3 regions of the Streptomyces sp. NBC_01460 genome follow, and region 3 is predicted to be linked to each of the others. Evidence: riboswitches for the same ligand, from Rfam matches in the RefSeq annotation. Region 3 holds a riboswitch; each other region holds the start of a gene.

Region 1 (10,490 bases), 2.9 Mb from region 3:
TATCCACCCCACTCGGGGGGCATGCTCGTGAGCCCCTTCACAAGGTATGCGCGACCCTCTGCTACACTCCGCCGCCCACGTGACCCAGGTCATGGCGAGGATGGGGAACCACGCCGTCCCGGCGAACGTTGTTCACCACTTGTGAGCTGGCCCTTGAGCCTTCGTCCGGGGTGAACCACCTGCCCGGGACACGTCTCCGCCACACCCCCGAAACGCCCCCGCATCACCCCCGCGCGGAGCCGTGGACCGCCCGCACGGCCCCTTGGGCGAAGAACTTCGCCCGGAGGGACCGAATTCCTTGTGAAGAAGTTCACGAAGTTTCCCGCGGCGCCTCGCGAAAGACCCCTCCGGACAGGTCCGGAGGGGTCTCGCCGAGCTCAAAGGTGCAGGCCGGAATGCGTTTGAGCAGCATCTCACCGCGCCCGTCGGCGCCCTGTGATCAGGCGGCGGACCAGGCGATCCCGTCCAGAATGTCGTGCTCGCTGACCACGACCTCCCGGGCTCCGCTCCGCTCCATCACGGCGAGCAGGACGAGCGCGCCCGAGGCGATCACGTCGACCCGCCCCGGGTGCATCGCGGGGATCGCCGCGCGCTCCTCGTGCGTCGAGGCCAGCAGCCGCTCGGTGATCTCCCTGACCCGCTCCAGGGAGACGCGGGAGTGGTGGATCGCCTCGGAGTCGTACTCCTCGAGCCCGAGCGCGATCGCGGCCACGGTGGTGACCGTCCCGGCCAGGCCGACGAGCGTCGCCGCCGAGGCGAGCGGCACGGTCTCCTCGGCCAGATCCAGCGCGGAGCCGATGTCCGCGCGGATCGCGGCGACCCGGTCGGGCGTGGGCGGATCCACGGCGGCCCCGTCGAGGACGAGATGACGCTCCGTCATACGGACGCAGCCGATGTCCACGGAGCGCGCGGCGCGGACACGGTCGTCACCGACGACGAACTCCGTGGAGCCGCCGCCGATGTCCACCACCAGGTACGGCTTCTCCAGGTGGTCGCCGCCCGCCAGTTCCTTCGTGGCTCCGTCGAACGAGAGCTGCGCCTCCTGGGCACCCGTGACGACCTCGGGCTCGACGCCCAGGATGTCCAGGACGCCGCGGACGAACGTGTCACTGTTCTCCGCGTCGCGGGAGGCCGAGGTGGCGACGAACCGGACGCGCTCGGCGCCCAGCTCCTTGATCACCGCCGCGTACGCGCGACAGGCGCCGAAGGTCCGCTCCAGCGCCTCGGGGGCCAGGCGGCCGGTCCGGTCGACCCCCTGGCCGAGCCGGACGATCTCCATCCGGCGGTCGAGCTCGGTGAAGTCACCGGTGGCGGGGTCCACGTCCGCGACGAGCAGGCGGATGGAGTTGGTACCGCAGTCGATGGCGGCAACGCGGGTCATGGGGCTCCTGTGGTCGTACGGGTACCGCGCCGGGTCAGGACGCGTCGGATCCGGCGTCGGGGCCGCACGGTGTGACGCACGGACCCTTGGCCCACCACTCCGGCAGCATCGCGATCGCCTCGTCGCCCAGCGGGTTCACCCCCGGCCCCGCGGCCAGCGAGTGGCCCACCAGGACGTGCAGGCACTTCACCCGGTCCGGCATGCCGCCCGCGCTCGGGAAGCCCTCCAGGACCTCGATGGCGTCGCGCCGGGCGAGGTAGTCCTCGTGCGCGGCACGGTAGGCGGCGGCCAGCTCCGGGTCCGTCGTGAGCCGCTCGGTCATCTCCCTCATGACCCCGTTGGCCTCCAGCGTGCCGATCGCGGACGCGGCACGCGGGCACGTCAGGTAGTACGTCGTCGGGAACGGCGTGCCGTCCTCCAGACGGGGCTGCGTCTCGACCACGTCCGGGTTGCCGCACGGGCAGCGGTGCGCGATGGCGCGCAGCCCGCGCGGCGGCCGGCCGAGCTGGAGCCCGAACGCGGCGATGTCCGCGTCGGTGGGCGTGGTGGATTCGGTCTGCGGAGGGGGCGTGTCCATGCCTGCCTTGAATGTCATCGGTCGGACTGTATGAATCGGTGCGGGGCGGGGGCTCCGCGCGGGCGCGAGGTCATTCGCGGTCCGCGCTGTCGACGCCGTCCCAGAGGTTCGAGTGCCAGGGCCGCCCCGTCGCCCCCGGCTCGCCCCGGCGCACCTCCGCCGCGTCCGGGTCGACCACCGTGTAGGCGGTCTCGCCGGGCATCACGTAGTGGAGGTGCTGGCGCGCGAGACGGCGGATGTACGCGTCGTCCTTGAGCCGCGCCTTCTCGTCGCGCAGCTCCTCGGTCCGCTGGTGGGCCTCGCGGGAGAGCCTCTCCTGGTCGGCGATCTGGTCACGCTGGGAGACGTACTGCCGCATGGGGTAGGCGAGCGCGACCACCAGCGAGCAGACGATCAGCGCGAGGAACGCGGCCCGGCCCGTGAGCCGCGAGCGGCGGGCCTGGCGGCGGTTCTGGGACCGGTAGACGCGGGCCGCCGTCTGCTCCCCGAGCAGCCGCAGCCTGGTCGCGGTGGAGAACCGGTCGCGGTCCTTCCCGGCCATGTCTCACGCCTCCCCGTTACGCACGTCCGTCCCCGCACACGGTACGGGACCGGATGCGGGGACGGACGGAGGCTGGTGCTCCGGACTCGGGCTGTCAGCCGTCGAAGCGGAAGCGCGGGAACGCCGAACGTCCGGCGTACACCGCGGCGTCGTCGAGGATCTCCTCGATGCGCAGCAGCTGGTTGTACTTGGCGACACGGTCCGAGCGGGCCGGGGCGCCGGTCTTGATCTGGCCGCAGTTCACGGCGACGGCGAGGTCGGCGATGGTGACGTCCTCGGTCTCACCGGAACGGTGCGACATCATGCACTTGAAGCCGTTGCGCTGGGCCAGCTCCACGGCGTCCAGGGTCTCGGTCAGCGAACCGATCTGGTTGACCTTGACGAGCAGGGCGTTGGCCGAGCCCTCCTCGATACCGCGGGCGAGGCGCTCGGGGTTGGTGACGAACAGGTCGTCACCGACGATCTGCACCTTGGAGCCGAGCTTGTCGGTGATGACCTTCCAGCCGGCCCAGTCGTCCTCGTACAGCGGGTCCTCGATGGAGACCAGCGGGTACGCGGAGACGAGCTCCTCGTAGTACTCGGTCATCTCGGCGGCCGAGCGGGACTTGCCCTCGAACTCGTAGACGCCGTCCTTGTAGAACTCGGACGCGGCGACGTCGAGCGCGAGCGCGATGTCGCGGCCGGGGACGTAACCGGCCTCCTTGACCGCCTCGAGGATGAGGTCGAGGGCGGCGCGGTTGGACTCGAGGTTGGGGGCGAAGCCGCCCTCGTCACCGAGACCGGTCGACAGGCCCTTGGTCTTCAGGACCTTCTTCAGCGTGTGGTAGATCTCCGCACCCCAGCGAAGGGCCTCGGAGAAGGACTCGGCGCCGATCGGCGCGATCATGAACTCCTGGATGTCCACGTTGGAGTCGGCGTGCGAGCCGCCGTTCAGGATGTTCATCATCGGAACGGGCAGCAGGTGCGCGTTCGGGCCGCCGAGGTAGCGGAAGAGCGGGAGGTCGGAGGCCTCGGACGCGGCGTGCGCCACGGCCAGCGAGACACCGAGGATGGCGTTGGCGCCGAGGGAGCCCTTGTTCTCGGTGGCGTCCAGGTCGAACATCGCCTGGTCGATGAGGCGCTGCTCGGTGGCGTCGTAGCCGACGAGCTCCGGGCCGATCTGCTCGATCACGGCGAGGACGGCCTTCTCGACGCCCTTGCCCTGGTAACGGTTCGGGTCACCGTCGCGAAGCTCAATGGCCTCGAACGCGCCGGTGGAGGCGCCGGACGGAACAGCAGCACGTCCCGTGCTGCCGTCGTCGAGGCCAACCTCGACCTCGACCGTGGGGTTACCCCGGGAGTCGAGGATTTCCCTGGCTACGACGACGTCGATGGACGGCACGAGGCATCTCCTTCTGGGATCTGACACTGGTTGTGCAGGGTCACTGTGGCCTTGCGTCACGAGCCTAACCGGCTCGGCCCGCTCCGTCGGCCGTCCGCCCGTCCCCTGGGACGAAAAAGGACCCAAGGGTCTGCATTACGGGCAAAGCTCCAGAATTCTACTGGCCAGTAACCACAACTGTTGAACGCTCACCTCTGGGTGAGCGCGCGCCGGCACTCCTTCGACGGGTGCCGGACACGGCCGCGGCCCGGCGCGCGGGGGGTCTGCGCGCCGGGCCGGGCCACCGGGGCAGGAGGGGGACCCCGGGCCGTTTCCGACTACTTCAGGTGGAGCTGCTGACCCGGGAAGATCATGTCGGCCTGGTCGACGATGTCGTCGTTCAGCTTGAACAGCTTCTCCCAGCCGCCCTTGACCTTCTTCGCGTCGGCGATCTTGCTGAGGGTGTCGCCGGCCTTCACCTTGTACTCGCCGTCACCCTTCTCGACCTTCTTGCCGGTCGGGGTGGTGACGGTCTTCCCGGGGGCCGTGCGCTTCTCGCTGCGCGTGGTGGGCTGCTCGGCCTTGCGCTCGGGCTGGGCCTTCGTCTCGGCCTTGTCGGCGCTCTGGCCGGAACCGGTGTCGACACCCGGGTCCACACCGTCGTTCGTCAGGCCGCCGGCACCGGCGCAGCCCCAGGCGCCCGGGCCCTGGAGGGCGAGGAGCTTCTCGGCCGCGGCTATCTGCTGGCCCTTGGTGGCCAGGTCGGCGCGGGCGGCGTACTGCGTGCCACCGGCGGCCGCCCAGCTGGACTGCGAGAACTGCAGACCGCCGTAGTAACCGTTGCCGGTGTTGATGGACCAGTTGCCACCGGACTCGCACTGGGCGACGGCGTCCCAGGTGTCGACGGAGGCGGCGGAGGCACCGGTCGCGCCCATGAGCGGCACGGCGACGGCCGCACCGGTGACACCGGCCAGGGTCGCGATACGGACGGCCTTGGACGGGCGACGGTGCTTGCCCTTGCTGGAAAGCAGCATGGTTCTCCTCACCGACGCCTACGAGGTGAGCTGTCGGGTTCGGGCCTGTGAGTTGCCCGGCCGTCCGCTTCCGCGGGCGGCTCCACCCCTAGCCGTCCCTTCGCCCGTCTTCCGACGGCCGGGTCCGGCGCCTACCTGGTTCCCCCGCTCCTGCCTACGGCGCTTTACGCGTCGGTACCCCTCGGCCGACGGCAGGATTCGGCGTGACGGTCGAGGGTGCCCGCGGTGCGAGCGGCTCCGACCGTAGACACACGCAACCCCCACATTCAAAGATGGACATAACGACCAATCAGCCCGTATCGTCCCGGCGGCGAGGATCGTTTCCGCAGGTCGGACGCAATATGGACGGACCGGACGGACGGGGCGCAGCAGTTGACGCAAAGAGACCCATGTCTCACTTACGCATAAGTGGACATAGGTCTCTTAACTGCCCCTGTTTTCGGGGTGTTTTCCCGCTTTTGATCAGTTGGCGGCGGCGGTCTCCGCCGGAGCGTCCTGCGCGTCCGCCCCGAGGCCGAGGTCCAGGTTCTGGCCGGGAAGGATCAGGTCCGGGTCGGAGCCCAGCTCGTCCTTGTTGGCCTCGTAGAGCGCGGTCCAGCCACCGGTCAGCTCCTGCGCGTCGGCGATGGCCCAGAGGTTGTCGCCCTCGCGGACGGTGTACGTGCCCTCCGCGCCCTGCCGCGCGTCGGAGTCGCCGCGGGAGGCGTGGCGGCCGGACTCGCGCCCGTCGTCGGCCCCCGTCTCCGTACCGGCCTCGGGAGCCGGCGTGCCGCGGTGCTTCCCGCTCGTCGTCCCGTCACCCTTCGATGCGCCGGACGACCCGGGGGCCTCGGCGGAGGGGGTCCCGGACGGCGTCGCGGTGTCCGAGGACTCGACGGCCTCGTCGCTCCTGCCGGACGTGTCGTCGGACGTGTTCCCGCTCGCCTTGCCCTTCGCGTCCGAGTCCGAGGTGTCCTTCTCGTCGGCGGTGTCCGCCGGGTCCTTCGCCTCGGAGGAGGGGGTCTCGGACGGCGTCGCGGTGTCCGAGGGCTCGGCGGACGGCTCGCCGCCCGGGTCGACGCCGGGCAGCGTCCCGTCCAGGGCGAGACCGGAGATCACCGCGCAGCTGGGCCACGCCTGCGGGCCCTTGTCGTCCAGCACCTTCTCCGCCACCGCTATCTGCTGCGAGCGGCTCGCCAGGTCGGCGCGGGGCGCGTACGACGTGCCGCCGTAGGCCGACCAGGTGTCCTGCGAGAACTGCAGACCGCCGTAGTAGCCGTTGCCGAGGTCGGCACTCCACATGCCGCCGCTCTCGCATTCGGCGACCCGGTCCCAGGTCGTCGCGTCGGCCGCCTGCGCGCCGCCCGCACCGAGCAGCGGAATGGCGATGGCCGATCCTGTGACGCCTGCGGCGACGACGATGGCGGGTGCCTGACGAGGGCGACGGTGTCTGCCGGTCGCGGAGCCCATGCGATTGCCTTCCGTGTGACTGACATGTGACGGGTGGGTCGAGGGGTGAACCTAGCCCTACTCGAACGTGTGTCACAAGTCGATGCAGCGGAGATCACGTGAAAGTCACAGAGTTGACAGGCTGTCACTTTTTTCGGCGGAGGGCCCGGGTCCGAACTCCACCGGAAGCGTGCGCAGTCCACGCATGATGAGTCCGCCCCTCCACCGCAAATCGGCAGGATCTGCGGTGAGCCGCAGGTCGGGAAGGCGGCGCAGCAGTGTCGCCAGTGCCACCCGCCCCGCCGGACGGGCCGGCGGAGCCCCCAGGCAGTAGTGGATGCCGTGCCCGTGTCCGAGGTGCTGATTGTCACTCCGTGCGAGATCCCGCGCGATGCCTCGATCTCCGAAAAGAGCCGCGCGAAAGGCACCGTGCCAAGGCAAGGCGGGTACGGCGCAGCGTGACGAACAGCAGGGCCCGCCGGGGCGGCCGCCCCTCCGGTCGGGCGGAGCCGGGGCGAGAGGTGGCAACAGGCGCCCGCCGGATACCGTCGTCCGGTGAACCACACCCCGTCGCCGGAACTCTTCACCTGGGAGTTCGCCACCGACCCGTATCCCGCGTACGCCTCGCTCCGCGAGCACAGCCCCGTGCACCGCACCACGCTGCCCAGCGGTGTCGAGGCCTGGTTGGTGACCCGCTACGCGGATGCCCGGCAGGCCCTCGCCGACAGCCGCCTTTCCAAGAACCCGGCGCACCACGCGGAAGACGCACACGGGAAGAGCAGAACCGGCATCCCCGGGGAGCGCAGCGCCAACCTCATGACGCACCTGCTGAACATCGACCCGCCCGATCACACGCGACTGCGTCGCCTCGTGTCCAAGGCGTTCACCCCGCGCCGGGTCGCCGAGTTCGCACCGCGTGTACAGGAGCTGACAGACCACCTCATCGATGGCTTCGCGGACCGGGGAACGGCCGACCTCATCCACGATTTCGCGTTCCCGCTGCCCATCTACGCGATCTGCGACCTGCTCGGAGTCCCGAGCGAGGACCAGGACGACTTCAGGGACTGGGCAGGCATGATGATCCGGCACGGTGGCGGCCCTCGCGGTGGCGTGGCCCGGTCGGTGAAGAGGATCCGCAGCTATCTCGCCGACCTGATCCACCGCAAGAGAGAGAACCCCGGCGACGATCTGATCTCCGACCTGATCCGGGCGAGCGACCACGGCGAGCACCTCAGCGAGAACGAGGTCGCTGCCATGTGCTTCGTCATCCTCTTCGCGGGTTTCGAGACCACCATCAACCTGATCGGAAACGGCGCCCACGCGCTCTTCCGCAACCCGGCACAGCGCTCCGTCTTCCAGAACGCTGTCGACCTGAACGACCACGCCCTCCTGGATACCGCCGTCGAGGAGCTGCTGCGTTTCGACGGCCCCGTGGAGATCGCCACCTGGCGCTACGCCACCGAGGCACTGGTGATCGGGGAGCAGCACATTCGCGAGGGCGATCCGGTCCTGGTCGTACTCGCTGCGGCCGACCGTGATCCGGCCCGCTTCGAGGAGCCCGACACCCTCGACCTCTCCCGCCGCGACAACCAGCACCTCGGATACGGGCACGGCATCCACTACTGCCTCGGAGCTCCGCTCGCCCGGCTGGAGGGCCGCACCGCGCTGGCGACCCTGTTCCATCGCCTGCCGGATCTTCAGCCGGCCACGAGCCCCGACGAACTGCGATGGCGGGGTGGCCTCATCATGCGCGGCCTGCGCACGCTGCCGGTGGAGTTCACTCCTGGGCGACGGACCGGAGGCGCGCCTCCTGGAGCCCCCGGCGCGACTCCCCGGTGAAGAGGCGCTGCGTCGGGCGCGGAGGCCGTTTCGGGGCTGTCCTTCACTCCTCGACGCCATCCGCCGTGCCGCCGAGCCCCTCGGCCGCCCGGACGGCGTCCCGGTAGGCGCGGGCGGCGGCCCGCAGGGCGGCCTCCGGGTCGACGCCGTCCTGTTCGGCCCGCACGGCGAGGGCGAGCAGCCGGTGGCCGATCCCGTCGCCCGCGGGGAGCTCCACGTCGAGACCGGCCGTGCGGACCCTGTTTCCGAGCTTGGCCGCGAGCGCCAGAGCGGGCTGCCCGGGCGGGACCCCGTCGGTGACCGACTCCCGCTGCTTCTCGATCGCCTTCGTCCGCAGCCAGTGGGCGCGGACGTCCTCCGGGGTCTCGGCGGTCTCGTCGCCGAAGACGTGCGGGTGACGGTGGATCAGCTTCTCGACGATGGTGGCCGCGACGTCGTCGATGCCGAACGGCTCCTCCTGGTCCTCCTGCGCGATGCGCGCGTGGAAGACGACCTGGAGCAGTACGTCGCCGAGCTCCTCGCGCAGTTCCTCGCGGTCGCCGTCCTCGATGGCCTCGACGAGTTCGTACGCCTCCTCGATGGCGTACTTCGCGAGACCCTCGTGCGTCTTCTGCGAGGTCCACGGGCAGGTGAGCCGGATCCGGTCCATGACCTGGACCAGATCCAGGAGGCGTGCGCCGGGCAGGTCGTACGACCCGGGCAGCAGCTCCAGGTCGGGCATCCGCACCCGGCCGGAGCCGCCGAGCCGGGCCAGGCCGTCGGTGAGCCGCTGGTCGCCCTCGCCGCCCACCAGGACCACCACGGTCCGGCCGCCCGCGCAGTCGTCCACGAGCTCCTCGGCCGAGGGCGCGGAGTGCTCCACGGCGACCTCCGCCTCCCGCAGGTACGGCAGCTGCGGGTGGTCCCGCCCGGCGCACAGCACCCGGTCCGCGGCCCGCAGCGTCTGCCAGGCGGGCCAGGACAGCAGACCGGGGGCGACCCGGTGGCTGGCGGTGAGCAGGACGATACGACCGGGGTCTTCAGCGTTCACGCCCCGAACCTACCCCCGGCCGTCCGGGGTCAGGCGCCGGGCTCGGGCTCCTGGCCCTGCGCGCGGGTGACCTGGTTGATCCACGGCGCCGCGTAGGTGCTGAGCTGGACCTTCTGGTCGTCCCAGCTGCCGTAGCGCGGGTTGACGTCGATGTGCAGCGACTTCGACGCCTTGGTGAGGGCCTCCTGGACGGCCTGCTGGCCGGCCGGGGACTGCAGGTCGGCGCCGAGGGCCTGCGCGAGCTTCGGGAGCTGGACCTCCTGGCGCAGGTCCTCCTCGATCTGGCCGGGGGCGACCCAGCGCTGCTCCAGCATGACCGTCCGCAGGCCCTTGTCACCGCCGGACTGCGCGGCGGCCGCCGCCCGGATCTGCTGGATCTCCTTGCGGCTGACGCTCACGCCCGCGTCCTCCGCCGCCCGGTCCAGGACCCGCCCGAAGATCAGGCCGTGCAGCTTGGCGCGCGTCAGCTGCCCGGACTTCTTCACCAGCTCCGCGGACTGCCCCGGCGCCTGCTGCGCGTCGCGCACGTCGGCCGCCCGCGACTGGACCGTGGCCACGTCGATCCGGTCGCCGCCGACCACGGCCGCGGCACCGGGATGGGCCTCGCTGCCGCAGGCGGTCAGGAGCGGCGCCGCGACGAGCGTGGCGGCGGACAGGGCGAGCGCGGTGCGACGACGGCGGTGCAAAGGAGCCTCCCGGGGAGAGTTTGTGCATCAGTGCACAAAGCCTTGCGGTGATCGATGTTAGGCAGTGGACGTGATTCGGGCCACTGCTTCGACCAACGATTTCCGGACCGGTCTGTGTGGGGTCGCGGACGAAATCCCGTCCGTCCCACCCTTTTCGGCCGCCCTCGGCTCACATCGAGCCGCGTACGTCCCGGTGGTGGGTCAGCTGGCGGCGGAGCTCCGTGGGCAGGGCGTGGTGGGGACCGTAGGCGCGCTCCGTGTCGTACAGGAGGGCCTGCAGCTGGGCGCGGCCCGCCGTGTGGTCGCCCACCCCGAGCAGGAGGTGGCCGATCCGGTGCCGGATGTCGAACGCCCGGCCGGGACCGGTGGAGGTCGCGTAGCCGTTCTCGTAGTACGGGAGGACCGCCCGGTACTCGGCGAGCGCGGAGGCCGCCTCGCCGAGCTGTTCCAGGCACTGGGCGGCGTCGTAACGGAACTGCAGGGTCTGGGAGTCGGCCGGACCCGCTTCCGCGGCGCGGTCGTCGGCGAGGCGGCGGAGCTCGGGGAGGGCGCGGCGGTACTGGCCGTCGTCCATCAGCGTGGCGGCGTACTGCTTGCGCAGGATCCGCACCACC
Region 2 (10,490 bases), 160 kb from region 3:
CGATGACCTCGCCGAGGTTGTGCGGGGGCATGTTCGTCGCCATGCCGACCGCGATGCCGGAGGCACCGTTGACCAGGAGGTTCGGGTACGCCGCCGGGAGGACGACCGGCTCCTGCTCCTGGCCGTCGTAGTTGGACTGGTAGTCGACGGTGTCCTCGTCGATCGACTCCGTCATCAGGGATGTGGCGTCGGCCATCCGGCACTCGGTGTACCGCATGGCGGCCGGCGGGTCGTCGTTGCCCAGCGAGCCGAAGTTGCCGTGCCCGTCGACGAGGGGCAGGCGCATCGAGAACGGCTGTGCCATGCGCACCAGTGCGTCATAGATCGACGCGTCGCCGTGCGGGTGCAGTTTGCCCATCACCTCGCCGACGACCCGTGCGCACTTCACGTAGCCGCGGTCGGGGCGCAGCCCCATCTCGTTCATCTGGGACACGATGCGGCGGTGCACCGGCTTCATGCCGTCGCGGGCATCGGGCAGCGCCCTGGAGTAGATCACCGAGTAGGCGTACTCGAGGAAGGAGCCCTGCATTTCGTCGACGACGTCGATGTCGAGGATCTTCTCCTCGAAGTCGTCCGGCGGCGGGGTTTTCGTGCTGCGGCGGGCCATCGCGGCTGCGACTCCTTCACAGATTCTGTCGGGCAACCTCAGGTTCTGACGCCGACCATTGTGGACCGCCGTACCGACAACGCCGACCTCGACCCGTCCGAAGCGGTCCCGGGGGCCCCGCCGGGCCCCCGTTTACGGCAGCATCTACGACAACATTCACCCAACGGGAACTTCGCCAGGTGCCCGTGCGCTTGCTTAGAGTGGCAGGTCCGGCAGGAAATCCTGTACCGATCGAAGGGACGTACATGCCCATGGGTCACACGGCCACAGCCCAGGCCGGTTCCGGCGGCTTGACGGCGACCGAGCACCGCTTGGCCAACGGCCTGCGCGTGGTGCTCTCCGAGGACCATCTGACCCCCGTCGCCGCGGTCTGCCTCTGGTACGACGTCGGCTCCCGTCACGAGGTCAAGGGCCGCACGGGCCTGGCTCACCTCTTCGAGCACCTGATGTTCCAGGGCTCGGGCCAGGTCAAGGGGAACGGGCACTTCGAGCTGGTGCAGGGGGCCGGTGGTTCCCTGAACGGCACGACCAGCTTCGAACGCACCAACTACTTCGAGACCATGCCCACGCACCAGCTGGAGCTGGCCCTGTGGCTCGAGGCCGACCGGATGGGCTCGCTGCTCGCCGCGCTCGACGAGGAGTCCATGGAGAACCAGCGGGACGTCGTGAAGAACGAGCGCCGCCAGCGCTACGACAACGTTCCGTACGGCACCGCCTTCGAGAAGCTCACCGCCCTCGCGTACCCGGAGGGCCACCCGTACCACCACACGCCGATCGGCTCGATGGCCGACCTCGACGCGGCGACCCTGGACGACGCGCAGGCGTTCTTCCGCACGTACTACGCGCCGAACAACGCGGTGCTCTCCGTCGTCGGTGACATCGACCCGGAGCAGACGCTCGCCTGGATCGAGAAGTACTTCGGCTCGATCCCCTCGCACGACGGCAAGCAGCCCCCGCGCGACGGCACCCTGCCGGACGTCATCGGCGAGCAGCTGCGCGAGGTCGTCCACGAGGAGGTCCCCGCGCGTGCGCTGATGGCCGCCTACCGGCTGCCGCACGACGGCACGCGCGCGTGCGACGCCGCGGACCTCGCCCTGACCGTGCTCGGCGGAGGTGAGTCGTCCCGTCTGCACAACCGTCTGGTCCGCCGCGACCGTACGGCGGTGGCCGCCGGTTTCGGGCTGCTCAGGCTGGCCGGCGCGCCCTCCCTGGGGTGGCTGGACGTCAAGACGTCCGGCGGTGTCGAGGTGCCGCAGATCGAGGCGGCCGTCGACGAGGAGCTGGCCCGCTTCGCCGAGGAGGGCCCCACGCCCGAGGAGATGGAGCGCGCCCAGGCGCAGTTGGAGCGCGAGTGGCTGGACCGGCTCGGCACGGTCGCCGGCCGCGCCGACGAACTCTGCCGGTACGCCGTCCTGTTCGGTGACCCGCAGCTCGCCCTGACCGCGGTGGGCCGGGTGCTCGACGTGACGGCGGAGGAGGTCAGGGAGGCCGCCCGGGCCGCCCTGCGCCCCGACAACCGTGCCGTCCTGGTCTACGAGCCGGTCGAACCGGCCGACGAGGCCGACGAGACCGCCGGCACCGACGCGCACGAGGGGGCCGACAAGTGACCGACGCCGCCGTGACTGGAGTAGCGATGGAGTACCACCCGCAGCCGACCGCCGGCGAGGCCAGGCCCTGGGCCTTCCCCGCGCCCGAGCGCGGCGCCCTGCCCAACGGGCTGACCGTACTGCGCTGCCACCGCCCCGGGCAGCAGGTCGTCGCCGTGGAGATCTTCCTCGACGCGCCGCTCGACGCCGAGCCCGAGGGGCTGGACGGAGTGGCGACGATCATGTCGCGCGCCCTGTCCGAGGGCACGGACAAGCGCTCCGCCGAGGAGTTCGCCGCGGAGCTGGAGCGCTGCGGCGCCACGCTGGACGCCCACGCGGACCACCCGGGGATCCGGGTCTCCCTCGAGGTCCCGGTCTCCCGCCTGTCCAAGGCGCTCGGGCTGGTCGCCGAGGCCCTGCGGGCCCCGGCCTTCGCCGAGAGCGAGATCGAGCGCCTGGTCGGCAACCGCCTCGACGAGATCCCGCACGAGCAGGCCAACCCCGCGCGCCGGGCCGCCAAGCAGCTGTCCAAGGAGCTCTTCCCCGCCACGGCCCGGATGTCCCGTCCGCGCCAGGGCACCGAGGAGACCGTCCGGCGGATCGACGCCGCGGCCGTGCGCGCCTTCTACGACGCCCACGTCCGCCCGTCCACGGCGACGGCGGTCGTCGTCGGCGACCTCACCGAGGTGGACCTGGACGCGCTGCTCGCCGAGACCGTCGGGGACTGGTCGGGCAATGCGGGCCAGGCCCGCCCGGTGCCCCCGATCACCGCGGACGACACGGGCCGTGTGGTCGTCGTGGACCGTCCCGGAGCCGTCCAGACTCAGCTGCTGATCGGCCGGATCGGCGCGGACCGGCATGACAGCGTGTGGCCCGCCCAGGTCCTCGGCACGTACTGCCTGGGGGGCACGCTCACCTCGCGGCTGGACCGCGTGCTGCGCGAGGAGAAGGGCTACACGTACGGTGTCCGGGCCTTCGGGCAGGTGCTGCGCTCGACGGCGCCCGGCTCCTCCTCCGGGGCGACCGGGGCCGCCATGCTCGCCATCAGCGGTTCCGTCGACACGGAGTCCACCGGGCCCGCGCTCGACGACCTCTGGAAGGTCCTGCGCACCCTGGCGGCCGAAGGGCTCACCGACGCCGAGCGTGAGACGGCCGTCCAGAACCTCGTGGGCGTCGCCCCGCTGAAGTACGAGACCGCGGCCTCGGTCGCGGGCACCCTGGCCGACCAGGTGGAGCAGCACCTGCCGGACGACTACCAGGCCCAGCTGTACGCGCGCCTGGCGGCGACCGGCACGGTCGAGGCGACCGCCGCCGTCGTCAACGCGTTCCCGGTGGACCGGCTGGTCACCGTCCTGGTCGGGGACGCCGCACAGATCGCGGACCCCGTACGCGCGCTCGGCATCGGCGAGGTGTCGGTCGTCACCGGCTGACATGACGGGACATCAGGGACCCCGGCGGGGCACTCTCGCCGGGGTTCTGTCTTTTGTCTGTTTTAAGCGGAAAATACATGTTCATCCTGTGGGATGTGCGACAAAAGACCCGTTCCGTTTGGCGGGCGAAAGCGGCCCCCTCTAGCGTCGGCCCGGCTGTCCGTCAGACGAATGCCGCATCCGTGGCGCCGGGCAGTCATCGCCGAGTCCCCGTCCGGCGCGAGCCTGGGGAGCCGGGGACCCACGAAGTCCCTGGGGTGAATCGGATCCCTGCACCTCGCACGAGGCTCAGGGGCCCGTAGGAGACCTTCCTGCTCCGAACCCGTCAGCTAACCCGGTAGGCGAGAAGGAAGGAAAGGACCAGCCCCTCCATGGCGTTCATCCGTGCCACCGGGAAGCACCGTGCCCCGAGCCGCCTGACGCGCAAGAGCGCCGAGGTCGCCGGCATCGCGGCCCTGGCCACCGCCGGTGTCATCGGCGCCACCGCGTCCCCCGCCCTCGCCGCGGACTCCGAGGCCGTCGCCCCGTCCTCCACCGGTCTGACGCAGGCCGTCGCCCTCGACACCACGCTCGCCGCCCAGATCGACGCCCAGGCCGAGGCCCAGGCGCACCAGGCCGAGGTCGTGGCCAAGGCGAAGGCAGCTGCGAAGGCCAAGGCGAAGGCCGAGGCCGAGGCGAAGCGCAAGGCCGAAGCCCGTGCCAAGGAGGCCCGTGAGGAGAAGGCGCGGGCAGCCCGCGCCGCCGAGCGCGCCCGGCTGAACGCGTTCCACCTCCCGGTCGCCGGCTCGCACGTGACCACGGGGTACCAGTCCGGCGGCGCGCTCTGGTCCTCCGGCACCCACTCCGGCGTGGACTTCCAGGCCGCGTCCGGCACCTCCGTCGTCGCGGTCGGCGCCGGCACGGTCGTCGAGGCCGGCTGGGGCGGCGCGTACGGCAACAACATCGTGCTCAAGATGAAGGACGGCACGTACACCCAGTACGGCCACCTCTCCTCGATCGGTGTCTCCGTCGGCCAGAGCGTCGGCTCGGGCGAGCAGATCGGCATCTCCGGCTCGACCGGCAACTCCACCGGGCCGCACCTGCACTTCGAGGCCCGGACCACCCCCGAGTACGGCTCGGACATGGACCCCGTCGCCTACCTCCGCGCCCACGGCGTCCAGGTCTGATCCGACACCTCACCACACCGCTCCGACGAAGGCCCCGGCATCCGCCGGGGCCTTCGTCGTGCGTCCGGAAGTGTGTGCGCCGACGCCTCCGCGGAACAGCTCCCTGGCCAAAAGATATCCATGGATTCCGCCCCGCCATCGGAAATGCGCGCCGGTTGCAATAGAGTCGCAGGACAGGCGTCGATCAGCCGCGTTTCGCGGGGATTAAGGCGGAGGTTCGGACATGCGCATTCCCGCGCATTCGGTATGCACGGCAATCCGTGACGACATCGTCTCCGGTGTCTTCGAGCGCGGCAGCCGCCTCACCGAAGAGGTGCTCGCGCGTCGCTACGGCGTCTCCCGCGTCCCCGTACGCGAGGCGCTGCGCACCCTGGAGTCCGAAGGGTTCGTCGTCACCCGCAGGCACGCCGGCGCCTGTGTCGCCGAGCCCACGGAACAGGAGGCCGCGGACCTTCTGGAGATCCGGATGCTCCTGGAGCCCCTGGGAGCCGCACGTGCGGCCCAGCGCCGCACCGAGGCGCACCTCAAGGTGCTCCGAGGCCTGGTCAGGCTGGGGCAGGAGCGGGTCCGCAGGGGCGAGGGAGAGGATCTGCGCTCCCTGGGCGGCTGGTTCCACGAGACGCTGGCACAGGCCTCCGGCAGCCCGGCGCTCATCGCGCTGCTCACCCAGCTCCGGCACAAGATCGCCTGGATGTACGCCGTCGAGCAGCCGGTCCGCCCCGCGGACTCCTGGGCCGAGCACGGCGCTCTCGTCGACGCCGTGGCGCGCCGCGACGCCGAGCGGGCCAGGGCGCTCGCCACCCAGCACGCGGAGCGGGCCACGGCGGCGCACCGGCTGCGGCGCCCCGACCGGCCGGGGCACCCGGCGGCCTCCGCCCGGGTGAGGACTTCGCAACACCACGTAAACATCGCGGGAGTCCGCCATTAACAATTGCGCCGTATACAAAGAGGGGTAATTGCCGGAGGGCTTTCTTTTTGCTGCCCTGATTCAGGATTTCCGGAGCGGTGTCCGCACCTGATCCGGAAACAGAAAAGCCGCGGCTCCCGGTCGGGGGTGCCGCGGCTTTCCCGCAGAAAGAAATCCGGATCGGAATGGCCGGAATCAGACGGTCTCCGGAAGCTCCTCGAGCCCCTCGGCGACCAGCTTCGCCAGACGGTCCAGGGCGGCCTCGGCGTTGTCCGCCTCGGACGCGAGCACGATCTCCTCGCCGCCCTGGGCGCCCAGGCCGAGCACCGCGAGCATGGAGGCGGCGTTCACGGGGTTGCCGTCCGCCTTGGCGATCGTCACGGGGACGCCGGAGGCCGTGGCGGCACGGACGAAGATGGAAGCGGGGCGGGCGTGCAGGCCCTCGGCCCAACCGACGTTGACGCGGCGCTCAGCCATGGTTCTGCCCTTCACGTATCAATGGGTTGTCTAGACCAGTCTCTCATGTGGTGCGCACTGCTGTGCCCGGCGTCGCCGCCGGGCGCCCACCGCCCGTCGGCCCCCTCAGCGTGCCCCTGCCGCGAACCCTCCGCGACCGGTGCGCGGCGCCGTAGGCTTTGCCCATGGAGCCCACTCCGGAGCAGAGTCCGCACCACGCGTACCCCGACCACTGGGAGGCGGACGTGGTGCTCCGCGACGGTGGCACCGCGCGCATCAGGCCCATCACCACGGACGATGCCGAGCGGCTGGTCAGCTTCTACGAGCAGGTGTCCGACGAGTCGAAGTACTACCGCTTCTTCGCCCCGTATCCGCGCCTCTCCGCCCGGGACGTGCACCGCTTCACCCATCACGACTACGTCGACCGGGTGGGACTGGCCGTCACGATCGGCGGCGAGTTCATCGCCACCGTGCGCTTCGACCGCATCAACGACCAGGGCCGGCCGGCCTCCGCCCCGGCGGACGAGGCCGAGGTCGCCTTCCTCGTCCAGGACGCCCACCAGGGCCGCGGCGTGGCGTCCGCCCTGCTCGAACACATCGCGGCAGTGGCCAGGGAGCGAGGCATCCGGCGCTTCGCCGCCGAGGTGCTGCCCGCCAACAACAAGATGATCAAGGTCTTCCGGGACGCCGGGTTCACCCAGCAGCGCAGCTTCGAGGACGGCTCCGTCCACCTCACCCTCGACCTCGAACCCACGGCCGAGTCCCTCGCGGTCCAGCGCGCCCGTGAACAGCGTGCCGAAGCGCGCTCGGTGCAGCGCCTGCTGGCCCCCGGGTCGGTCGCGGTCGTCGGCGTCGGCCGGGCGCCAGGCGGCGTGGGCAGGACGGTGCTGCGCAATCTCCTCCGCTCGGGCTTCACCGGACGCGCCTACGCGGTGAACACGTCCTTCCCCGAGGAGACGGAAACGGTCGAGGGAGTCCCCGCGCACCGCTCGGTGGGCGGGATCGGCGAGCAGGTCGACCTCGCTGTCGTCGCCGTCCCCGCCGACCGGGTGCCCGAGGCCGTCGCCGACTGCGGCGAGCACGGGGTCCAGGGCCTCGTCGTCCTCTCCGCCGGATACGCCGAGCGCGGCGCCGAAGGCCGGGAGCGGCAGCGGGAGCTGGTCCGGCAGGCACGCTCGTACGGCATGCGGATCATCGGGCCGAACGCCTTCGGCATCATCAACACCTCCGACGCGGTCCGTCTCAACGCCTCCCTCGCCCCCGAGTCGCCCAAGGCCGGGCGCATCGGGCTCTTCACCCAGTCCGGCGCCATCGGGATCGCCGTCCTGTCCGGCCTCCACCGGAGGGGCGCCGGCCTGTCGGCGTTCATCTCCGCGGGCAACCGGGCCGACGTCTCCGGCAACGACTTCCTGCAGTACTGGTTCGAGGACCAGGGCACGGACGTCGCCCTGCTGTACCTCGAATCGCTCGGCAACCCCCGCAAGTTCACCCGGCTCGCGCGCCGGACGGCGGCCGTGAAGCCCGTCGTCGTGGTGAAGGGGGCCCGGCACAGCGGAGCCAACCCGCCCGGCCACGCCGTACCGGTCAGCCGCATCCCCGACGCGACGGTGTCCGCGCTGATGCGGCAGGCGGGCGTGATCCGCGTCGACACCGTGACGGAGATGGTCGACGTGGGGCTGCTCCTCGCCGGCCAGCCCCTGCCGGACGGCCCCCGGGTCGCGATCCTCGGCAACTCGGAGTCCCTCGGCCTCCTCACCTACGACGCCTGCCTGGCGGAGGGGCTACGCCCGCGCCCGCCCCGCGACCTCACCACGGCTGCGGGCCCCGGAGACTTCCGGGACGCGCTGGGGGAGGCCCTCGCCGACCGGAAGTGCGACGCCGTGATCGTGACCGCGATCCCCTGGGTGGGGGAGAACGGCGAGGCGGAGACCGGGGACGGCGAGGTCCTGGCGGCCGCGCTGCGCGAGGCGGCGGCCACCGGCCCCGCCAAGCCGGTGGCCGTGGTGCACGTGGAGATGGGTGGCCTGGCGCAGGCCCTGGCGGTCGCCGCGAGCACCGCCACTCCGCCCGGCACCCGGCCCGCCGCGAGCACCGCGACCCGGCCCGCCACGAGCACCGCCACTCCGCCCGGGACCCGGCCCGCCGCCCCCATCGCCACGGAGCCGGGTGCCCGAGCCGCCGACCCGGAGCCGCCCGCTCCGTCCCCCGCTCCTGCGGCGAGCGGGGGACGGAGCGAGGGCACGGCGCCGGCCGCGCCGCCCGAGGAGGTGGACGCCGCCGGGCCTCCCGCCGGGCGCATCCCCGCCTACCCGGCCGCCGAGCGAGCCGTCCGGGCGCTCGCCGAGGCGGTGAAGTACGCACAGTGGCGACGCCAGGCGGCCGCCCCCGGAAGGGTGCCCGAATTCCTGGACGACACCATCGACGAACACGGGACCGCCGGACTGATCGAGACGCTGCTCGGGCCGGACCCGGACCCGCGCGGCCGTCCCCTCACCCACGACGAGGCCCGCGAGCTGCTCGCCCGCTACGGCGTCGCCGTGCGGCCGGCGCTCCCCGCCCCCGATCCGGAGGCAGCGGTCGCCGCCGCCGGGACGCTCGGCTACCCGGTGGCCCTCAAGACCACCGCTCCCCATCTCCGCCATCGCGCCGACCTCGGTGGCGTCCGGCTCGATCTCGCCAACGAGAACGCCCTGCGCCGTGCGTACGCCGAACTGACCGACCTGCTCGGCTCGCCCGCGGAGCTCAGGCCCGTCGTGCAGGCCATGGCACCCCGAGGCGTCGACACCGTCGTCAGGGCCTCGATCGACGCGGCCGCCGGTGCCGTCCTCTCCTTCGGTCTGGCCGGGGCCCCCTCCGAACTGCTGGGCGACACGGCCCACCGTCTCGTCCCCGCCACCGACCGGGACGCCGCCGAGCTGATCCGCTCGATCCGGGCGGCTCCGGTGCTGTTCGGGTGGCGCGGAGCCGCGCCGGCGGACACCGCGGCGCTCGAGGAGCTCCTGCTGCGGGTGTCCCGGCTGGTCGACGACCACCCCGAGGTGGTGTCGGTCACCCTGGAACCGGTGGTCGTGGCGACACAGGGCCTCACGGTGCTCGGAGCGAGCGTCCGGCTCGCCCCGCCGCCCGCCCGCAGCGACCTCGGTCCGCGCCGGCTTCCCAGCTACTGACCGGCGGATCGGCGTACGGGCCCGCGCACGGCGTCCCCCGCAGCCACCGGTCCCCCGTAGGATGGTCCGCATGGCAAAGACCGGTACGACGACCCAGGGGCTGCGCGCGGCGATCGAGCGCAGCGGCTACTACCCGGCCCTCGTGGCCGAGGCGGTGGAGGCCGCCGTCGGCGGTGAGCCGGTCGCTTCGTACCTGGTGCACCAGGAGACCACCTTCGACTCCAACGAGGTCCGCCGCCATGTCACGGTCCTCGTCCTGACGGACACCCGCTTCATCGTCAGCCACACCGACGAGCAGGCCGCCGACACCAGCTCCCCGACGCCGTACGCCACGACGTCCACGGAGTCGGTGAAGCTCGACCGGATCTCGTCCGTCGTGGTCAGCCGCGTGGTCGCCAATCCTGAGAAGTACGTGCCCGGCACCCTGCCCCGCGAGGTCGTCCTGACCATCGGCTGGGGCGCGGTCTCCCGCATCGACCTCGAGCCCGCCGCCTGCGGCGACTCCAACTGCGAGGCCGACCACGGCTACACCGGCAGTTCCACCGCCGACGACCTCAGCCTGCGTGTCAGCGAGGCCGGCGACGGTCCCGACACCGTGCGCCAGACCCTCGCGTTCGCCCAGGCCCTCTCCGAGGCCACGGCCGCGACCGCGCCGCCCGCCCGCTGATGGTCCAGCCCGCCTGGCAGGACCCGGTCCTGCTCGCTCCCGAAAGCGCGCCCGCACCCGAGTACGGCACCGGCTCGCTCGCCGATCTGCTGCCCACGCTGGCCGCGGGCCAGGGCGTACCCGGTTTCGAGGCGTTGATCCCGGAGCTCACCCCGGCCGACCGGAACTGCGTCTTCCTGATCGACGGCCTCGGCTGGGAGCAGATCAAGGCCCACCCGGACGAGGCGCCCTTCCTGCACTCGCTGCTCCCCACCTCCCGCGGCGGCACCGGCCGGCCCCTCACCTCGGGCTTCCCGTCCACCACGGCGACGTCGCTCGCCTCGGTCGGTACGGGCCTGCCTCCCGGGGAGCACGGCCTTCCCGGTTACACGGTGCGCAACCCGGCGACGGGCGCGCTGATGAACCAGCTCCGCTGGCGTCCGTGGACCGACCTCAAGGCCTGGCAGCCGTACCCCACCGTCTTCAAGCTGGCCGACGCCGCGGGCGTGCGCACGGCCCAGGTCT
Region 3 (10,490 bases):
GCGGTGTGAAACGGACCGGGAGGTGCGCCGGGGCGCGGTGGAACGGGCCCGGCCGCCAGACCAGCGCGCCGGGTTCGACAGCCAGTTCCAGGTCGCAGAGCTGGCTGGTGAGCTGCTCGATCGCGGTCATCGCCATCAGCAGGGCGGGCTGCCTGGCGGGGCAGCGGTGCGGTCCCGTCGACCACGCCAGGTGCGCGCCGTCACCGGAGCGCACGGCCGGGTCCTGGACGGCGGGCAGCGACTGCGTGTTGGCGGCGGCGAACGAGACCAGCACCAACTGCCCGGCGCGCAGCGGTACCCCGTGGAACTCGGTGTCGTGGCGCGGGAAGTGGGCGCCCATGTTGGCCAGCGGCGGATCGCGCCACAGCACGTCGTCCACCGCCTCGCGCGCGGTCATGGCGCCGCCGTGCAGGGATCCCCCGTACCCGGTGTCGCTGAGCATGCGCAGCAGCGCGTTGCCGATCAGGTTGGTCGTGGGGTCGTGGCCGGCGCTCATGATGAGCGTGATCTGGCGCACGGCCTCGTTGTCGTCGAGGCCCGCCGGGTGCTCCAGCAGGTACGAGGTGAGGTCGCGGCGGGGCCTGCGCCGCCGCTCGGCGACGAGGGCGGTGACGACGCCGACGAGATCGTCGTAGGCGGCGGTCGCGTCCGCGGCGGAGTCCATCATCCCGGCGGTGCCGCGGACCACCCGCTCGATGTCCTCGGCCGCCACGCCGAAGGAGGCGGTGAAGACGTGCAGGGGGAGCCGGCGGGCGTACTGGGCGATGAGGTCGCCGCTGCCGGTGGCCGAGAACGCGGCGATGAGCCGCTGCGCGACCCGGGCGACCTCCGCGCGCAGCAGGTGGGGTTCGATCAGGGCGAGGGTGTCGTTGATGGCGTCGCGGTACCGCGCGTGGACGGCGCCGTCGGTGAAGAGGGCCGTGGGCCGGTGGCCGAGCACGGGCAGGACCGGCGAGTCGGCGGGGATGCCCGCCTGCCAGGTACGCGGGTCCTTGGTGAAGGTCTCGGTGTCACGCAGCAGGTCGACGGCCGCGTGGTAGTCGGTGACCAGCAGTGCGTCGACGTCCGGGGCGATGCGCACCCTGGCCACCGGCCCCTGGGCACGCAGCCTGCGGTAGTGACCGTGCGGATCGGCGGCGAATCCGGCGCCGTACAGCGCGAGCGGCTCGAGGACGGAGGGGGTGGCACCGGGGGAAGTGCCGTACCGGTCAGGGGTCATGACGGTTCCTGGGACACGGGCAGGCAGGTCAGCGCGTGCTCGGCGAGGGCGATCAGGGCTTCGATGCCGCCCTGGCGTTCACGGGCATCGCACTGCACAAGCGGGGTACGGGCGTCGAGGTCGAGGTGTTTGCGCAGGACCTCGTCCGCATGGGCGGGCGCGTCGGGGAAGTGGTTCACGGCGACGGCGTACGGCAGTCCCTGCTCCTCCACCATGTCCATGACGGCGAAGGAGTCCTCGAGCCGGCGCGTGTCGACCATGACGAGGGCACCGAGGGCACCCCGCGCGATGTCCTCCCAGAGGGGGAGGAAGCGTTCCTGGCCGGGGGTGCCGAACATGTAGAGCACCAGGTCGTCCTGGACGGTCAGCCGGCCGAAGTCGACGGCCACCGTGGTCGTGGTCTTGTCCGGAAGCCCCGCGGTGTCGTCGAGTCCCGTGCTGGACTGCGTCATCGCCTCTTCCGTGTGCAGGGTCGGGATCTCCGACAGCGTACGGATCAGGGTCGTCTTGCCCACGCCGAAGGGCCCCGTGACGACGAGCTTCATCAGGGTCTCGGCGGCGCTCGGCAGATAGCCGATGCCGCCCCGGTCAGTGGAGGGAACGGAGTCCAACGAGCAGCCTCTCGACGAGCGACCGGTCGATCTCACCGGCGCTGGGGATCGGTGGTCGAGCGTGCAGATGTCCGGCGGCCACGAGGTCCGTGGCCAGGAAGACCGTCGCGCTGACGGGCAGTTCCAGGTGGGCGGCGCACTCGACGACGGTGAGCGCTCCCGGTTCCAGGAGCTCGCACAGCCTGCGCTGCTCCGCACCGGTCTCCGGCGGCAGTGCCGCATCCGTACGGAGGAGCACGGCGAGCCGGTCGAGCGCGGGACCGGTGGGCGCGGAGCGGCCACCGGTGACCAGATAGGCGGGGATCAGGCGGCGCCCTGGGCCGGGGGTCATGGCCGGGTGGGAGCGTCCGGTTGGCGGGTGGGGGCGTGCATGGCCCTGGTCAGCGCGGTGACTTGCACCTGCATCTGGTAGGCGATGTTCCCGAGGTGTGCGTCGGGGGCCGCGAACAGGGCCAGCGTGGTGTTCCTGCCCGCCGGTACGACGATGGCGAAGCCCAGGTCGGACTCCACGACGGTCTGGGCCAGGCGGGGTGACTCGGCCTCGGTGAACGCCGTGGTGAAGGCGCGGGCGGACGCGTGCAGGGTGGCCGTCATCGCGGCGACGCGCTCGGCGGACGCGCGGTCCAGGCCGGGCGACGCGCCCTCGACGAGCCCGTCGCCGGTGGCGACCACGGCGTGTTGCACTCCGGGCAGCTCCAGCAGGGGGGTCAGCACCCAGGCGAGATCACCGGCGGTGGGGGTGGTGCTCACGTCTCGTCGTCTCCTTGGTCGTCCGATGGGGATGCTGAGGGCGCCTCTGCCGGGGGCTCGGGCGCCTTCCTGCCGCTGAGTGTGCCCTCCTGGAGTGCGGCCCAGGCCGCTCCCGCCCCCTCCGGTGTACGGAGCACGGGCTCCTCCGCCGTCTGCGGGCGGGCCGTCGGCGCGTCCGGGGAGGCCGCCTTGCGGGATCTGCGCCGCCGGGTGGGCAGCTCCGCCGCGTGCGCCCCGCCGCCGGCCGCCGCAGGGGCTCCACCGGCCGCAGCGGGGTCCGCGACGGGCTCGGAGGGGGCTCCACCGGCCGCAGCGGGGTCCGCGACGGGTTCGGAGGGTCCGGCAGGCTCCGTGGACGGCACCGGCGCGGCAGCGGGGGCCGGCTGGACGGATGGGGCGGCCGGGGCGGAAGCCTCATGGGGCTCGGCGCCGGCCCCGCGCGCGTGCACCGGCTTCGGCGCGAGCACGGACAGCGTGCGGTCGTCGTCCATCACGGTCAGCAGATGGGCGGGGATGCGCAGCATCGCGCGCATCCCCCCGTACGGGGACGACTCGATGTGGCAGCTGAAGCCGTAGCGCGCGATGAGCCGTCCCACGACGGCGAAGCCGGTCTGCGGCGGGTCCCCCAGCTCGGTGAGGAGCACCTCGGACGGGCCCGACAGGAGGGTGCGGGCGCGCTTCAGCGCGTCGTCGTCCATGCCGATCCCGGCGTCGTCGACCAGGATCAGGGCCCCGCGGCCCGGAGTCTGCTGGACCGTCACCGGCACCTCGGTGTCCGGGTGGGAGTACGCCGTCGCGTTGGCCAGCAGCTCGGCGAGCGCGATGGCGAGGGGTTCGGCGGCACGGGCGACGAGGGCGAGCCGCTCCTGGCGCAGATGGTTGGCGACCTTGATCCGCTCGTACCCGGCGACCCGGGACTGGGCGCCGAGCACGACTTCGACGAGGGAGGAGTTCTGCCGGGCGAGTCCCGGCCAGGCGTCGCAGAGCACGGCCGTGGCCTGGGTGCGGCGCAGGGCCAGTTCGTTGCGGAAGTCGAGCTGCAGGATCCTCGGGTCGTCGTACTCGTGCTGGAGCTCCTGCAGGAGGTGCTGCGACTGGTTGAGCAGCGACTGGATCTTGGCGGAGGTGCCGCGCATGGCCGACCGTGCCGCCGCGTCGACCCGTCGGCGCTCCTCCAGCACCGCCGTGCGCGCGGCCTGAACGGCCTCGGTGAGCAGCCGGGCGGCGTCGCCCTCGATGTCCGCGGCCTCGCGCAGGCCGGGAACGGGTGCCGCCCGGTGGGAGAGCGCGGTGGCCGCGGCGGGTATCCGCTTCCGGGCGAGCTGGCGGATCTCCTCGGTGAGGGCGAGGGTGCGGGCCTCCGCGGCCCTCGCCTGACGTTCGGCCAGTTCTGCGCTCGCCGAGGCACCGTAGGCCTCCCGCCGGGCCTGGTACATGCGCGTCGACGTCCATATCGCCACCACGACGGCGATCAGGGTCAGGATCCATGGCACCACGGCGTCACCGCGTCTCTGTCGTCGGGGACGGCCGGCGGCCCGCGCCGTCGCCGTTCCGGCCGGCCGTCATGCCGGCTCGCCGGTACACGCCGCGCCGGTCTCGTGGGCGACGGCGGCGACATCGGCCATCACCTGCAGGACGCCGGGGAGTTCGGACCCGTCGAGGTGGCGGTATTCGCTCCCGATGGTCACCACGAGCCGTTCCGGCAGGCCGAGCGCCGGATGGCGGCCCTCGGCGATCACCCGGCGGGCGGCCTCGACGGCGGGCACCCCCGCCGCGTGGAGGGCGTGGGCGCGTTCGCGTACGTACGCGAGGTAGCCCATGTGCTCGCGGACGCCGGCCGGGTCGAGCACGGGTCCGTGGCCGGGCACGATCACCTCGGCGCCGGTGGCCAGGACCCGTTCGCAGGCCTCGATCACGTTGCTCAGGGGGCCCGCCCAGTGCACCGGGTGGTCACCGGGCTGCTCCGGGGTGGAGGAGAAGATGACGTCGCCGCTGAACACCGTGCGCTGCGCGGGGAGATACACCATGAGGTCACCCCCCGTGTGCGCGGGCGGGAGGGACGACACCTGGACCGTGTACTCCCCCAGGGTCAGTTCGAGTTCCCCGGTGAAGTAGGTCGTCGGCCGCACGGCCTCGGTCTCCGACCAGTCGAAGCCCCCGAAGTGACGGCCAAGGTAGGCGCCGAGGGGTGTGGAGGGATCACTTCCGGCCACCAGGGCGTGCTGCTGCTGGGGGGTGGGGTCGTAGTGGATGTGCTCCCGGGCCTCCCGGGTCACGATGATCTCCGCGTCCGGGAGCACCCCGGCGCCCCAGAAGTGGTCGCCGTTGGCGTGGGTGACGACCACACGGTCGATATTCGCCCCGTCGGGCAGCCGCTTCCGGCTCTCCGCGAGGAACTGGCCGGCCAGCACCGGGTCGTAGGGGGTGTCGATCCACAGCCCGCCGCGCGGCGACACGAGCAGGCCGCAGTTGGCCAGGCCCCAGCCCCGCTTCGGCGGCAGCCAGGCGTACAGGCCCCTGCCGAGGTCAACGACGTCCCCACCCGTGATCGACATGGGGCGATTATGCCGACCAGGATCCGGCCGCGCGTTCGAACTCGGCCAACGATCCGTTCCGGTGACGTGAAATCACCCCTCCTCCGGACCGCCCACCTCCCGCCGGTGACCGTCCGAGGTCACCGCAGACCGACCTCACAGGGGATGTTCCGCCCGATGTACGAGATATCGCCTGCCGACTCCGGCCCGCCGAGCAGATACCCACGGGGTGGCGACGGAACCGGATTGAGCCGACTACCCACCGAGCATGGCCGAAAACAGATGCCGATCGGATCAGGAAGAGAGGAGCCATTTGCTTGTTCTTGCTCGATTCACCCAGGTACCATGCAACATTGAGCAAAAGGGCGACGAATTCACCCAGCCCCACCCATCAGGCGCGAGTCAGCAGCGGAAGCGGAGTGCGGACATGTCCCATGTCGAGACCGAGACAGCCGGCCAGCCGGAGTGCTGGCGCCGCGCCGCGGAGGTCGCCGTCGGCCGGAAGGCGGCCCTGCCGGCCACCGGTGAGCGCATCGCCGTCGTCGGCTGCGGAACGTCGTACTACATGGCGCAGGCCTACGCCTCGCTCCGGGAGGCCTCCGGGCAGGGCGAGTCGGACGCGTACGCCGCCTCGGAGTTCCCCTTCGGGCGCGCCTACGACCGGGTGGTGGCCCTCACCCGGTCGGGAACCACGACCGAGGTGCTCGGTCTGCTGGACCGGCTGCGGGGCACCACCCGTACCGTCGCCGTGACCGCCGACCCGCGGACCCCGGTGATGGACGCGGCCGACGAGGTGGTGGTCCTCGACTTCGCCGACGAACGGTCCGTGGTCCAGACGCGCTTCGCGACGACCGCGCTGACCCTGTTCCGCGCCCACCTCGGACTGCACACCGAGGACGTCGTACGCGACGCGGAGACGGCGCTGGCGGAGCCGCTTCCCGAAGGGCTGCTGGAGTGCACCCAGTTCAGCTTCCTGGGGCGCGGCTGGACGGTCGGGCTCGCCAACGAGGCGGCGCTGAAGATGAAGGAGGCGTCGCTCTCCTGGACGGAGTCGTACCCGGCGATGGAATACCGCCACGGCCCCATCAGCATCGCCACGGCCGGGACCGCGACCTGGATGTTCGGCGCGGCCCCGGAGGGGCTCCGGGAGCAGGTGCTGGCGACCGGGGCCCGCTGGGTCGAGAGCGCTCTGGACCCGCTGGCCGACCTGGTCCGGGTCCAGCGGCTGGCGATCGCCCGAGCGGCGGCCCGCGGTCTCGATCCCGACCTTCCGCGCCATCTGACGCGGTCCGTGGTGCTCGGCACGGCGGCCGGGGCCTGAGCCTCCGGCCCGCGGTGCCCGGGCACGACGGCCGGGGCCGGGCACGGCGGTCGAGGGCCGGCCCCCGTCAGGGCATGCCGCGCACCGGGCCGGCGAGCAGCCCGGTGTGCGGCCCCGGACGCGGGGGTCAGGCCTCTTCGAAGTAGGCGTCGAGCACCTCGTCGAGTTCCGCCGTCCACCCCTTGAGCTCGCTTCGGGCCCCGGCCTCGACCTCGGCGTTGAACCACCGGACGCTCGACAGGTGGACCGTCACGGTGAACCGGCGCCCGAAGCGGCCGGTCCTGACCTCGACCGCGCCGATCTCGGACCAGTCGAACTCCGCCTCCTGGTCGTCGAGCCGGAAGCGGACACCCGCGGCGTCCACCCTGATCGATCCGCGCCGGTCGCTGACCTCGAAGACGGGCGCGTCCTTGTCCTCGGCGCCGTCGGCGTCCTTGGCTCCGGCGTCCTCGCTCACCGCCTCGCCGTCCGGGGTGGCCTCGTCGTCCGGGATCGCGTCGGCGGCGGCCGTGGACTCCTCCGCGGCCTCCTCGGCCGCACCCTCGGCGGGAGCGTCCGCGACGTCGCCCGCCGGGACCTCGCCGGGCTCCGCCTTCTCCGCTTCCGCCTCCGTCCGCGCGGGGGCAGGGGCCGTCAGGCCGGGGATGTACGCCGGGTCTGTCCCCGCGGCGAACTCGGGCTTGTTGTTCGAATCTATGCGCTGCTCCACGGCGGGCAGTATGGACGACGAACCTGTACGAGGCCAGTCACCCCGGCCCCGACCGGCCTGTCGCGCGGGTGCCGGCCGCCGCGGTGGGGGAGCACCGGGGGACCTCGGACACGACAGAAGGGTGGTGCGGGTTCCGCCGAACCCGTACCACCCTTCAATGCCGGCCCTCTGTCACACGCCGTGTGTCAGAGGCCCCGTGTCCATGGAGCCTCAGTAGGCACCGAAGACGTTGTCGATCGAGCCGTACCGGTCCGCGGCGTAGTTGCACGCGGCGGTGATGTTGGCGACCGGGTCGTAGCTGTCCGTCGACGTACCGGGCACGTGGTACGCCTGGAAGGTCGGGTCGATGACCTGCAGCAGGCCCTTCGACGGGACGCCGTTGATCGCGTTGATGTCCCAGTTGTTGATGGCCTTCGGGTCACCCGCGGACTCGCGGATGATGTTGCGGTGGATGCCCTCGTAGGTGCCGGGGATGCCGTGCTCGGCCATGACGGCCAGCGACTCCTTGATCCAGCCGTCGAGGTCGTTCGTGTACGAGACCGGCGCGGCCGCGGGGGCGGCTTCGGCGGCCGGAGCGCCCTCGGTGGCGAGCGACGTGCTCGTGCGCTCCGAGCGGTCGGCGCGGTCGGCGCTCTTCTCGGCACGGTCGGAAGCCTTGGACCCGGCCTTGTCGGCCTTGTCCGCCGCCTTGTTCTCACCCTTGGCGCCAATGGTGATCTTCAGGCCGGGGTGAATGAGGTCCGGGTTTCCGCCGATGACCTTCTTGTTGCCCTCGTACAGGGCCTTCCAGCCACCGCTCACGGAATGCTCGCGAGCGATCTTGGCGAGAGTGTCGCCGAAGACGACGGAATAGGTGGTGGACGTGGACTTCTGCGCGGCAATTCCCTTGCCGGACACAGCAGTCGACGTTGCAGCCTTTTCCACCGCAGCGGGCTGGGCCGGGGCGGCGAAGGCGCCGGTGGCACCGATGAGGGGCAGGGCCAGGGCGGCTCCACCCGTGCTCACGGCGATGATGCCGCGGGTGAGCGAAGTGGTCCTGGAACGACGGTGCTTACCGCTTTCGGGCATGCTGAATTCCTCTCCGCCGCCTGCGAAGTGAGCTGTCGGGTTCGAGCTGGAGATGCCCGGCCGCATGGGAATGCGACTTCACCCCGAGCCGCTCCGGAAACCGGATCGGCGCTTACTTGGGTCCCCCGCTCCTGCCGTACGAGAAGTGGTCGGGTAACCGGACGGCGGCAGGATTCGGCGTTCCGCCCGGAGTGATGGTGACCGTAGGCGAGAAATAGGGAAAGGAACAAGCCTGGCGGAGTGATCACAATTCATTCGCAAGATCAATTCACGGGAATTCATGTAATCCACCCCACATCGCGTCACTCATTTCTCTTGCCGCAGAAGGGAACCGACGGGCGCACGCCCGCGTCCGGGGCGTCGGAGGTGACCCTGGTCACTGAGTCCGATTCGGGCGTTTTGCGCCTACCCGCAGGGGCCCAGGTCGCACGAAATGGCCTTTTATGGATTACGGGATTAAATTCAAAAAACACTCCAAATCGGGCATATGACTCACGCCCGATGCCCGCAGGCGTACCTGGAGCGTCGGCGTGGAACCGATCTGCCTATGACTGAGAGCCCGTACGCGCCTGTCCCCCGGATCACCGTCCTGCCGGTCCAGCCGGGTGACCCGCCCTTCCGTGTCGTGGAGATCGACGGCGAGGTGATCGGGACGGCGACCGCCATGACGGACGTCCTGAGCGCCGCCGCCACGGCCGGGGTCGTGGTCCACGACCTCGACGACCCGGCCTCCGTCCGGTGGGTGGGCGGCGGCAAGCTGCACTGGAGGCCACACTGAGCGGAAGGGCCGGGCGGGGCCGGAAGGGACTGCCGGAAGGGACTGCCGAGGGTTCGCGAGGCGCCCGGCCGGTGACGGGCCCGGCGCGCGTCAGGCCCTTGCGGTCAGACCTCGGGGGAGGGCGCCGGCGCGGCCGTGGCGCGCAGCAGGTCCAGCGACGTGTCCAGCGCGGCTTCCAGGTGGGTGATCCGGCCGGTGGACATCAGGATGACCACTCCCCCCTGCACCGCGGCGACCAGTGCGGCAGCCGCGCGGTCGGTGTCCAGCCGGGGGTCGACCTCGCCACTGTCCTGCATGAGGCGGATCCCGGCACGCAGGGCCGCCTGCCACTGGTCGAGCAGTCGTCCGGTCAGCGCCTGGGCGGCGGGGGTCGTGCGGCCCAGCTCGGTGATCAGCACGCCGAGCGGGCAGTTGACGCCCTGTTGCTCGTATCGCCGGACGACCGCGTCGCGCCAGTCCTGCCACGCCTGCCACGTACCCAGGTCGCTGAGGTGCGGCTCCTGGTCCTCCAGGACACGCTCGGCCTCGCGGGCCCCGACAGCGAGGAGCAGCTCCTCCTTGCCTCCGGGGAAGTAGTGGAAGATCTGGCTCTTGCTCGTGGAAGTGCGCGCCCGCACGTCGTCGAGCGTGGTGGCCCCGGCGCCCCTGGCCCGGATCTCCTCCGCCGCGCCCTCCACGATGCGGCGCCGGGTGGCCGCCCCCTTGGCCGTGAGTCGCGGTGGGGCACTGGTCCCGCTCGGCATGCCTGCCTCCGTTTCTGGACTTGCCAGTCCATTTTATCCGGACGACTCTGGCACCCGTCCACAGGGAACGAGAGCAGACAAGAGGACGGAAACATGCGAGCGATCGTCATCGAACGACTGGGCGGCCCGGAGGAACTCCGGCTCGTCGACCGTCCGGCCCCCAGGCCCGGCCCGGGCGACATCCTGGTCGACGTCACGGTGGCCGGTGTGAACTTCATGGACACGGGTGTGCGCCGACTGGGCCCCTCCGCGGGCGGAGTCCCCTTCACGCCCGGCGTGGAGGGTGCCGGGCGGATCGGCGCCCTGGGCGAGGGCGTGACCGGGTTCGCCGTCGGCGATCGAGTCTCCTGGGTGTACGCGTCCGGCTCCTACGCCGAACAGATCGTGCTGCCTGCCGCCGATGCCGTGCCCGTGCCGGACGACATCTCCGACGAGACGGCGACGAGCCTCATGATGCAGGGCATCACGGCCCATCACTTCACCACCGAGGCAGCCCCGGTGGAGCCTGGCCAGACGACGCTGGTCCACGGGGCGGCCGGCGGCCTGGGACATAATCTGACCCGGATGATCAAGGCGCGTGGTGCGACCGTCATCGGGCTCGCCTCCACCGAGGAGAAGGCGGAGGCGGCCCGGCGCAACGGGGCGGACCACGCGATCGTGTCCAGCGGGGACGCTTTCGTGGCACCCGTCCTGGAGCTGACCGGCGGCCACGGTGTCCACACCGTGTTCGACGGCGGGGGCGGGACCACGTTCCGGG

What was found. Region 3 has a riboswitch for cyclic di-AMP ahead of OG488_RS28985 (LysM peptidoglycan-binding domain-containing protein). Riboswitches for the same ligand answer to the same signal wherever they lie in the genome.
Region 1: it holds a riboswitch for cyclic di-AMP, as region 3 does, so the genes downstream of both, OG488_RS15380 (transglycosylase family protein) here and OG488_RS28985 (LysM peptidoglycan-binding domain-containing protein) in region 3, are expected to answer to the same signal.
Region 2: it holds a riboswitch for cyclic di-AMP, as region 3 does, so the genes downstream of both, OG488_RS28290 (M23 family metallopeptidase) here and OG488_RS28985 (LysM peptidoglycan-binding domain-containing protein) in region 3, are expected to answer to the same signal.

What each region holds. Positions count from the first base shown of each region.
Region 1 covers NZ_CP109473.1:3,484,433-3,494,922, forward strand. Annotated here, with positions in the region: gene OG488_RS15360 (Ppx/GppA phosphatase family protein) at 440-1,381, opposite strand; gene OG488_RS15365 (DUF501 domain-containing protein) at 1,416-1,958, opposite strand; gene OG488_RS15370 (FtsB family cell division protein) at 2,029-2,499, opposite strand; gene eno (phosphopyruvate hydratase) at 2,594-3,880, opposite strand; gene OG488_RS15380 (transglycosylase family protein) at 4,198-4,893, opposite strand; cyclic di-AMP (ydaO/yuaA leader) riboswitch at 4,894-5,065, opposite strand; gene OG488_RS15385 (transglycosylase family protein) at 5,356-6,342, opposite strand; partial or broken gene OG488_RS15390 (cytochrome P450) at 6,448-6,705, opposite strand; gene OG488_RS15395 (cytochrome P450 family protein) at 6,877-8,160, shown strand; gene OG488_RS15400 (nucleoside triphosphate pyrophosphohydrolase) at 8,204-9,190, opposite strand; gene OG488_RS15405 (SurA N-terminal domain-containing protein) at 9,220-9,876, opposite strand; gene OG488_RS15410 (serine/threonine-protein kinase) at 10,046-10,490, opposite strand, start outside.
Region 2 covers NZ_CP109473.1:6,251,299-6,261,788, forward strand. Annotated here, with positions in the region: gene OG488_RS28275 (DNA gyrase/topoisomerase IV subunit A) at 1-607, opposite strand, end outside; gene OG488_RS28280 (M16 family metallopeptidase) at 853-2,214, shown strand; gene OG488_RS28285 (M16 family metallopeptidase) at 2,241-3,623, shown strand; cyclic di-AMP (ydaO/yuaA leader) riboswitch at 3,814-3,981, shown strand; gene OG488_RS28290 (M23 family metallopeptidase) at 3,995-4,789, shown strand; gene OG488_RS28295 (GntR family transcriptional regulator) at 5,013-5,717, shown strand; gene OG488_RS28300 (HPr family phosphocarrier protein) at 5,892-6,173, opposite strand; gene OG488_RS28305 (bifunctional acetate--CoA ligase family protein/GNAT family N-acetyltransferase) at 6,338-9,319, shown strand; gene OG488_RS28310 (DUF5998 family protein) at 9,390-9,986, shown strand; gene OG488_RS28315 (alkaline phosphatase family protein) at 9,986-10,490, shown strand, end outside.
Region 3 covers NZ_CP109473.1:6,409,979-6,420,468, reverse strand. Annotated here, with positions in the region: gene OG488_RS29025 (cytochrome P450) at 1-1,219, opposite strand, end outside; gene OG488_RS29020 (GTP-binding protein) at 1,216-1,830, opposite strand; gene OG488_RS29015 (DUF742 domain-containing protein) at 1,808-2,161, opposite strand; gene OG488_RS29010 (roadblock/LC7 domain-containing protein) at 2,158-2,580, opposite strand; gene OG488_RS29005 (ATP-binding protein) at 2,577-4,076, opposite strand; gene OG488_RS29000 (MBL fold metallo-hydrolase) at 4,143-5,135, opposite strand; gene OG488_RS28995 (SIS domain-containing protein) at 5,542-6,435, shown strand; gene OG488_RS28990 (hypothetical protein) at 6,563-7,144, opposite strand; gene OG488_RS28985 (LysM peptidoglycan-binding domain-containing protein) at 7,355-8,212, opposite strand; cyclic di-AMP (ydaO/yuaA leader) riboswitch at 8,215-8,400, opposite strand; gene OG488_RS28980 (hypothetical protein) at 8,760-8,990, shown strand; gene OG488_RS28975 (TetR/AcrR family transcriptional regulator) at 9,095-9,733, opposite strand; gene OG488_RS28970 (quinone oxidoreductase family protein) at 9,827-10,490, shown strand, end outside.